Regions from separate parts of the Neobacillus sp. 204 genome, predicted to be linked through region 1. Evidence: riboswitches for the same ligand, from Rfam matches in the RefSeq annotation. Region 1 holds a riboswitch; each other region holds the start of a gene.

Region 1 (2,205 bases):
GCTGATAACGGATTTCATAAAATGCTCCATCAATTGTGGAAGTTGCCTTATTAACCTCCGTAATTAGTGCGTCCACCAGGTTTACCGCTTGACCTGGACCGAAGGATACTGTTTCAGAATCATAGGTTACTGCACTAACCTTGTTATTAACGTCTGGGACAAAATTAAACGTTAATACTGCTGCAAAAATCAGTAAGGAAATTCTTCTAAATAAATTCTTGGACATCTCTTAGCCACCTTTTTTCTTTAGTTTGAAACATTTCTATTTTAGCAAATAAACAATTTGCAAAGATTAGAAACTCTCACAATGTTTATAAAGAGTTTGTAAATTTTTATTCTTCTTCATTCAAATTACTGTCATTTCATCCCTTTTATGGGTGTGTCTTCTTGTTTCTTGTTCAAAAAGACCCGCCACTTAGTCGATGCCCAAATGGAATCTGGAAAAAAATTAATGGTGGATCATAATCAACGGTTTACTGGTGCCCATCAAAAGGCTAAAGAAATCATACAGAATGGAGAGCTTGGAAAAGTACTTACTTTTAGAACGACGTTTGGACACTCTGGACCAGAGCAATGGGGTGTAAAAAAAACAAACTCAACGTGGTTCTTTAAAAAGGAACGCTCAGGAAGAACAGTGGTGTAATCGATGCCTTTATTGAATGTGTACATCTTGATCATGCTCCACTTGTAACAGGCGACAATGCATTATCTTCTCTTAAAGTCATTTTAGGGATTATAGAAGCAGCAGAAACAAATAGTATTGTTACTATTTAAATAGAGTCTCTCCTTGCAGAAAAATCTTATAAGGAGAGATTTTTTTTTTATAACAGCCATTATAATATTTTTTGTTTGTAAGGGTTTTAAAATTTTAAAAACTCAGAAATAGATTGACAGATATTTCATAGATTGGTAGAGTTATAAAAAAATATTTCTTATCCAGAGAGGTGGAGGGACTGGCCCTATGAAACCTCAGCAGCAGGTCTAATATGACACTGTGCTAATTCCATCGGGTGTGATCCCTTGATAGATAAGAGCTTACGTTATTATTGATCAGTAACGCACTCATTTATCAGAGTGCGTTTTTTGTTTTTTCTGGATGTTGGAAAAGGAGACTATGATGGAAAAGAAAAGCAAGCAAAAATTTCAAAGACAAATGCAAACACGACATTTAGTCATGCTATCGCTCGGCGGGGTGATTGGAACAGGATTATTCTTAAGTTCGGGTTACACGATTCAACAAGCTGGCCCGTTTGGGACCATTCTGTCCTATCTGATTGGTGCACTAGTGGTTTATCTCGTCATGCTATGTTTAGGAGAGCTTTCCGTACATATGCCTGAAACGGGTGCCTTTCACAGTTATGCGACTAAATATATTGGACCAGGGACGGGGTATACCGTTGCTTGGTTGTACTGGCTAACTTGGACGGTTGCTTTAGGTTCTGAATTTACGGCTGCAGGATTATTAATGCAGCGATGGTTTCCATCCGTTAATGTCTGGATTTGGAGTTTGCTGTTTGCTATTTTGGTTTTTGTCTTAAATATACTGACGGTTAGGTTTTTCGCTGAATCTGAATTCTGGTTCGCGTCTATAAAGGTCATAGCGATCGTTCTGTTTATTGGTGTAGGAGCAGCGGCAATGGTAGGTTTTGTTCCGATGACCCATTCCGAATCGGCACCGTTCTTCTCTAATTTTACAAGTGCAGGTTTATTTCCAAATGGTGCTTTTGCGATTGTCATGACCATGCTTGCGGTTAACTTTGCTTTTTCAGGAACGGAATTAATAGGAGTTGCAGCGGGGGAAACAGCAGATCCGGAAAAAACGATACCAAAGGCCATTCGGACAACATTGTGGAGATTGATTATCTTTTTTGTAGGAACAATTGTTGTATTATCTGCGTTATTGCCTACTTCCGATGCAGGAGTATTAGAGAGCCCCTTTGTTGCCGTTCTTGAACAAATTGGAGTCCCATATGCAGCTGATATGATGAACTTTGTCATTTTAACAGCCATTCTATCGGCTGCAAACTCAGGTCTTTATGCCTCTTCAAGAATGCTTTGGTCACTTGCAGATAAGAATACGATCTCACCAATTTTTACAAAATTAACAAAACAAGGTGTTCCAATAAATGCAGTCATTTTCAGTATGCTTGGCGGTGGTTTAGCTTTGTTCTCAAGTATTATTGCACCAGATACAGTGTATATCGT
Region 2 (2,205 bases), on a different contig from region 1:
TCGATGGGGAATTGATGGTGGACTCGCCAGTTGGAGAATTCTTTGGGTCTGCCTTTGGTGAATATAACGTTAAATCGTTATTCTTCTCTATGGATACAAATCCGGAAGGCTGGTATACATCTTGGTGGCCAATGCCTTATAAGAAGTCAGCAAAGGTTGAATTGTATAATGGATCTGAGCAAGAAATTACAGCCGGTAAGGCCGAAGTGACATTTGCCAAGTCAGGGCAGTGGGCAAAGGCTTTAGGTTCAAACCCGACTTCCGCTTACTTCAGAACGACTTCTCACAAGGGAGAAGTGACAGGCGGTCAGGATTGGACTTTCTTAAATACCATTGGAAAAGGAACAATTGTTGGGGTTTCCCATTCAATGGAGGGGAAAGACTTTACACGGAATTATCTTGAAGGTGACGAAAGAGTATATGTAGACGAAGCAAACCTTCCGCAAATTCATGGAACAGGAACAGAAGATTTCTATGAATCAGGCTGGTACTTTAACCGCGGAACCTTCACCAATCCCTTAAACGGCAACACTGCCCACGAAGTCAATGCCTTTGGGACAGAATTTGACAGTACGGGAGCATACCGACTCCTAATCGGCGACTCCGTCTCATTCAACACATCCGCAAGATTCGGCATCGAAGTCGGCTGGGAAAACAATGTCCCTGCCCACTATGGTTCCACAACATATTGGTACGGAATTAAATAATGGTGGTGGAGTAATAATATTGTTTTATATGGTGCCTGACACCGAAGAAAGACAGTTTACCCAATTTGTCCACGTGGAGTGGACGGTGATAAAGTGATTATAATTTAGCCAGGTTTCTTCGCAGGAGGAGATCTGGTTATTTAGCGTAAAATAAAAGTAAAATATGCTTCTTATCGTCCAATGGGGTTATTATTTTAAATTTTTGCTTGATTTTTTAGATTAGTGAGTGGTATTGTTAGTAACAATAAACCAACTAAACATTAAAAAATAAATAGCGATAAACTTCTTATCCAGAGTGGTAGAGGGACAGGCCCTGTGAAACCCGGCAACCATCAAGTCAAAATTTTGGCTTGAACGGTGCTAATTCCTGCAAAGGTATTACCTTTGAAAGATGAGAGGAGAGTATTTAACAATACAAACCTCTCTTTTAATCAAGAGAGGTTTTTTTAAATGGATAAAAGGTTTATCGCTCAGGAGGAGCGAAATTAAATGGAAAGAGCAGTATTTGGTGCAAGTGAATTTTTTAGTCAAAAAGCTTTTATTACAGGATTTCGAGGTATTGAATCTGTTCAAACAGGACACCTAAAAGGGAAAAATGTAGATATAGTAGAAATATGGTTTGATCCCTGGAAAGTATCTTATCATGAATTATTAGAGTTGTTTTTCGACTTACATGATCCAACTTCTAGGAAAGGTCAGCAATTTAAAAATCAATCATTCATTTTCTTTTCAGATCTTAATCAATTAACTGTAGCTAAACAAAAGAAAAATGAGTTACAACATATATTTAAAAATGAACTTATAACAGAAATTACTCCAGTTCGGGAACATATTAATAGTCTAGAAGAAATAAAATTAATATCCTAAACCACTAATTTGAAAATGTTTTGGCAAGTACTGTTTTTGTGCGACTGACAGGTTAGAATTTTCTCAAAATAAATCTAAAAATCCGTCACTGCGACGGATTTTTGGTTTTATTGTTTTATTGGAATACAAACACTTAAATATTCCGGAGGGGTATCAGAATTTGGAGCTCCTCTTGAGACTTGTTAAGTATAGAAAAATTGAACTCGTCAGCATTATAATAGTAACGTAAAAGGAGGCATATAACATGGGAGAAATAACTGAAGAAATCGTTCCATTACCCCAAGTATTTTATGAACAGCCGACTCTTGAACTGGCAAAGGCTCTGCTCGGATGCCTCCTTGTAAAAGAAACTAGTGTGGGAATGGCGGCAGGTTATATTGTCGAAACAGAGGCTTACATAGGTCCAGGTGACAGGGCTGCCCACAGTTATAATAATAGGCGGACCACTAGAACCGAGGTCATGTTCCAACGTTCCGGCCTTACCTATACTTATTTAATGCATACACACTGCCTATTCAATGTGGTTAGCGGTGGTAAAGAAAATCCTGAAGCGGTTTTAATCCGCGCCTTGGAACCTCGGTATGGTATCGAGATAATGAAAAACAGGAGAGGGCTGGAAGACTTGCGAAGC
Region 3 (2,205 bases), on a different contig from region 1:
TGCCACACCGATTGCATAAGCAAGCTGAACTTCACACTTTTCAGCAAGCCCTGCGGCTACGATGTTTTTAGCAACATAACGTGCGGCATAGGCTGCAGATCGGTCCACTTTTGTAGGATCTTTACCGGAGAAAGCACCGCCGCCATGACGAGCATATCCGCCATATGTATCAACAATAATTTTACGGCCCGTTAAGCCTGCATCCCCTTGTGGTCCGCCAATTACAAATCGTCCTGTTGGATTAATAAAATATTTTGTGTTGTCATCGATAAGTTCTTTTGGTACGACAGGATTGATAACATATTCTTTCAAGTTACGTTGAATTTGCTCTAACGTTACTTCTGGGTTGTGTTGGGTAGAAATAACAATAGTATCAATACGTACCGGTTTATCGTTCTCATCATATTCGACAGTTACTTGGGTCTTTCCGTCTGGACGAAGGTAATCAAGAACTTTGTCTTTCCGCACTTCTGTTAATTTACGAGCAAGCTTATGTGCAAGTGAAATGGGAAGAGGCATTAGCTCTTTCGTTTCATTACAAGCAAAACCAAACATTAAACCTTGGTCTCCTGCACCAATAGCTTCAATTTCCTCATCAGACATTTGACCTTCACGTGCTTCCAAAGCCTGGTCAACACCCATCGCTATGTCCGCAGACTGTTCATCAATAGAGGTTAATACGGCACACGTCTCAGAGTCAAAGCCATATTTTGCGCGATCATAACCGATCCCTTTAATCGTTTCACGAACAATTTTTGGAATATCCACGTAAGTAGAAGTAGTGATTTCCCCTGCTACTAATACTAATCCAGTTGTTACTGAAGTTTCAGCCGCAACCCGAGCATTAGCATCCTTCGCTAAAATAGCATCTAAAATGGAATCAGAAATTTGGTCACAGATTTTATCAGGATGACCTTCAGTAACTGACTCAGAAGTGAACAAACGACGTTTTGTTGACATCTGAATTCCTCCTATATTATGAGATCATCGAGGTTTTTGGAAGGTTACAGGAATACTTCTTGAACCTCGTGAATTTGATACGGTACTCATTCCCTTAGTATGTAATTAACAAAGGATTTTTATTAGAGACTCTTATTAAAAAGGACTTATACAAAACAAAAAACCTTACCATAGAGGAAAGGTTGTTTTCGGGCCTTTCGCTCTTATCGTTCAAGGCATTAGCCTTGCGTCAGATTAGCACCTTCGCATTTGAAAAGGACCTTTTAAGTGGTCAATCATTTCATATTGCAGGTTGCTGGGTTTCATTGGGCCTGTCCCTCCACCAGCTCGGGATAAGAGAGTATCCGTTCAAATTAGAATAATATCATACTGTCTAACAATGTCAATGAATTTTTCAAAGTAAAAAGGAAAAAAGGAACTTACTTTCTTAATATAAACAATTTTTATATCTATTGATAAATTTTAAAAAGTATTAAAATCACTTTAAATAGTATGGATTATTATTACTAATGTGCTATACTTTTTATTACATTTACAACATAAAAAACTAATAAAGGATGGTTTCATTAAATGAATTCTGTTGACACTCCAAATGAATTATTACAGTTTTTAAAAGAAAGTCACGTCCATGTGCAACTATCAGTTCCTCAATTAGTTGAAAAAATCTTAACCCGTAGCGAAGGGTCTCTTACTTCTACAGGCGCGATTAGTGTCGCTACAGGAAAGTATACAGGCCGCTCTCCTCAGGACAAATTTATTGTATTAGAAGAGTCCACAAAAGAGAAAATTGAATGGGGTACGACCAATCAACCGATTTCTGAAGCAGCTTTCACACGTCTTTATCACAAGGTTATTGATTATTTAAAAGAGAAAAATGAAGTGTTTGTTTTTAAAGGGTTTGCCGGTGCCGATAAAAAATCTCGTTTGCCCATCCAAGTGGTTAATGAATTAGCGTGGCAAAATTTATTTGTCCATCAGCTATTTATTCGTCCATCAGATGATGAATTACTTGCTCACGATAGTGAATTCACCGTTATTTCTGCCCCTAATTTCAAGGCAGATCCAGCAATCGATGGTACAAAATCAGAAGCCTTCATTATCATATCTTTTGAAAAAAGAATTGTTTTAATCGGTGGAACAGAATACGCAGGCGAGATGAAGAAATCTATTTTTTCTGTTATGAATTATTTACTGCCTGAAAATAATATTTTTTCCATGCACTGTTCTGCTAATGTCGGCCTTGAA
Region 4 (2,205 bases), on a different contig from region 1:
TCCAAGTGAGTCCTCAAAAAGTTTTGTTAAATGGTAGTTTAAGAAGGTAGAAGTTTTTGCTGCTTCCTCTTTATTATCTGTATTCCATAAACGTGTATAGTGCTCTTCAAATACCTTCCATACCGTTTCAATATGATTGATAAAAAGGTCCCGTTTTTCAACATTTGCAATTACTTGGAAAAGTAGATTCGCAAATACTTGACCAATATCGAAGCCGGCAGGTCCGTAGAAAGCAAATTCAGAGTCGATTACTTTTGTTTCAAAATTATCGGCAAACAAACTTCCGGTATGTAAATCACCATGAAGGAGTGCTTCTGCCTCTGTTAAAAAACTTTTCTTCAAAACACTGACATGAAATTTTAGTTCATCATCGTGCCAAATTGCTTCGACAGCAGGACGGAGACCCTCTTCAAATTCGTTGGTGTCTGCATTAAAATACGGATCGGTGAAAATTAAATCCTCAGTAATTTTGCAAAGTTCGGGATTGATAAACTGTTGGACATATTCCTTTTTTATGGCTGGGCTTAATCCATAATCAGAAGTGTAAAATAATGTTTTTGCAAGGTATTCACCAAGATGTTTAGAAATCAATGGATAGGTTTCACCTTTGATAAAGCCAGTTCTTGCGATGATTAGATGGGAAAGGTCCTCCATTACAGTGACGGCAAGCACGTCATCTGTGAAAAAAACTTCTGGTAGATAAACAGGAGCAATTTGCCTGAAAATTTTTAAGGCATCTGCTTCAATCTTTGCTCTTTTCAGTGTTAATGGCCAGCTTTCACCCACTACTTTTGCGTAGGGGAGAGCTTGTTTGATAATAATACTTTTACCTTCTAAATCATCAACAATATGAAAAACAAGATTGAGATTGCCGTCACCAATTTCCTTACAGGATAGTTTAGCATACCTAGTAAAAATATTTAATTCAAGTGCTAGTTCAATAGCACTCTCGCTTGTTAAAGGCTGGTATGTTTTCTGCTTTAGTAGACTCATTAGGGTTCCTCCTTGTTTTTGAAGGCCTATTTATGCACGCAGGCAATAAAAAAGCCTCTTTCTCATCTGAAAGAGGCTTGGGAAGACAATTTGTCTGTCGCACCTCTTATCTCTCAGAAAGATCATCCTTCTGTTGGAATTAGCACCGTGCCTTAAGGAGATTCCAAGCGCATTAAGCGCTCCATTTTACGATCGGTTTAAGGTCGGTTGCTGGGCTTCAAAGGGCCAAATCCCTCAGCCAGCTCATGATAAGAGAAAATCTATTCAACTGGTAAAAATCATATCAGTAACAAAATGATATTGTCAATATTTTTTGAAAATTATTAATAGTATTCTGGTTTTCTATCTGTGAAAATTGGGATCTGCTTGCGAACAGCCTTAACTAAGTCCATGTCAATCTCTGCTGATAAGATTTCTTCACTTTTGCCGGCTTCCGCTATGACCTCTCCCCACGGATCAATAATCATCGAGTGCCCGGCGAAATGGTTATTTGGGTCTTGACCGGAACGGTTACAGGCGATAACGTAACATTGATTTTCAATCGCTCTGGCAATTAATAATGCTCTCCAATGAGACAAGCGCGGTGCTGGCCATTCCGCCACCACAAACAGTGCCTCAGCCCCTTCTGCTGAATGAGCCCGTATCCACTCTGGAAAACGGATGTCATAACAGATCGTCCCGGCAAATTTATGATTTTCCAATTGAAAAAGTCCTTTTTGGGATCCTGCTTCTAAATATACATGCTCATCCATTAGCTTAAAAAGGTGAAGTTTACTATAACTGTGGACGAGTTTGCCTTCTTTATGGATGATGATCAGGGTGTTTTTTACACCGGTTTCTTCACGGTTGGCTACCGATCCTCCGACGAAATTCACTTGGTATTTTTGGGCTGCTTTTTGAAGAAAATCAATTGTCTGACTAGCATTATTGTCGGCAATTTCATTAAGACGGGTTAAGTCATACCCTGTCGTCCAAAGTTCTGGAAGGACAATGATGTCGGGTTGGTCAGTTACTGCTTTTTCAATGAGTCTTTCTGCCGATTGATAGTTTTTATTTGGATCACCAAAGACGATATCCATTTGTAAACATGAAATTTTAAATTTCAAAAATCTCCACCTCGTTTGAACTTTCGGAATTTTTTCTTTACAAGCTGTTATAAAAGTTATATCATTTGTGACTAGAATTTCACAATAAATTATCTTTTTATAAATC

Evidence for each region. A riboswitch is a leader RNA that binds a small molecule or an ion and turns the genes downstream of it on or off. The one in region 1 is predicted to bind S-adenosylmethionine.
Region 2: another riboswitch for S-adenosylmethionine. It lies ahead of ACJ004_RS04030 (peptide-methionine (S)-S-oxide reductase); the one in region 1 lies ahead of mmuP (S-methylmethionine permease).
Region 3: another riboswitch for S-adenosylmethionine. It lies ahead of metK (methionine adenosyltransferase); the one in region 1 lies ahead of mmuP (S-methylmethionine permease).
Region 4: another riboswitch for S-adenosylmethionine. It lies ahead of mtnK (S-methyl-5-thioribose kinase); the one in region 1 lies ahead of mmuP (S-methylmethionine permease).

The regions. Positions count from the first base shown of each region.
Region 1 is NZ_JBJORY010000015.1:50,744-52,948, forward strand. It holds gene ACJ004_RS24775 (phospholipase D-like domain-containing protein) at 1-226, opposite strand, end outside; partial or broken gene ACJ004_RS24780 (Gfo/Idh/MocA family protein) at 425-625, shown strand; SAM riboswitch class I at 930-1,034, shown strand; gene mmuP (S-methylmethionine permease) at 1,118-2,205, shown strand, end outside.
Region 2 is NZ_JBJORY010000001.1:881,286-883,490, forward strand. It holds gene ACJ004_RS04025 (glycoside hydrolase family 172 protein) at 1-707, shown strand, start outside; SAM riboswitch class I at 991-1,105, shown strand; gene ACJ004_RS04030 (peptide-methionine (S)-S-oxide reductase) at 1,197-1,574, shown strand; gene ACJ004_RS04035 (DNA-3-methyladenine glycosylase) at 1,819-2,205, shown strand, end outside.
Region 3 is NZ_JBJORY010000009.1:260,990-263,194, forward strand. It holds gene metK (methionine adenosyltransferase) at 1-960, opposite strand, end outside; SAM riboswitch class I at 1,161-1,299, opposite strand; gene pckA (phosphoenolpyruvate carboxykinase (ATP)) at 1,531-2,205, shown strand, end outside.
Region 4 is NZ_JBJORY010000001.1:306,056-308,260, forward strand. It holds gene mtnK (S-methyl-5-thioribose kinase) at 1-993, opposite strand, end outside; SAM riboswitch class I at 1,097-1,248, opposite strand; gene ACJ004_RS01575 (carbon-nitrogen family hydrolase) at 1,317-2,099, opposite strand.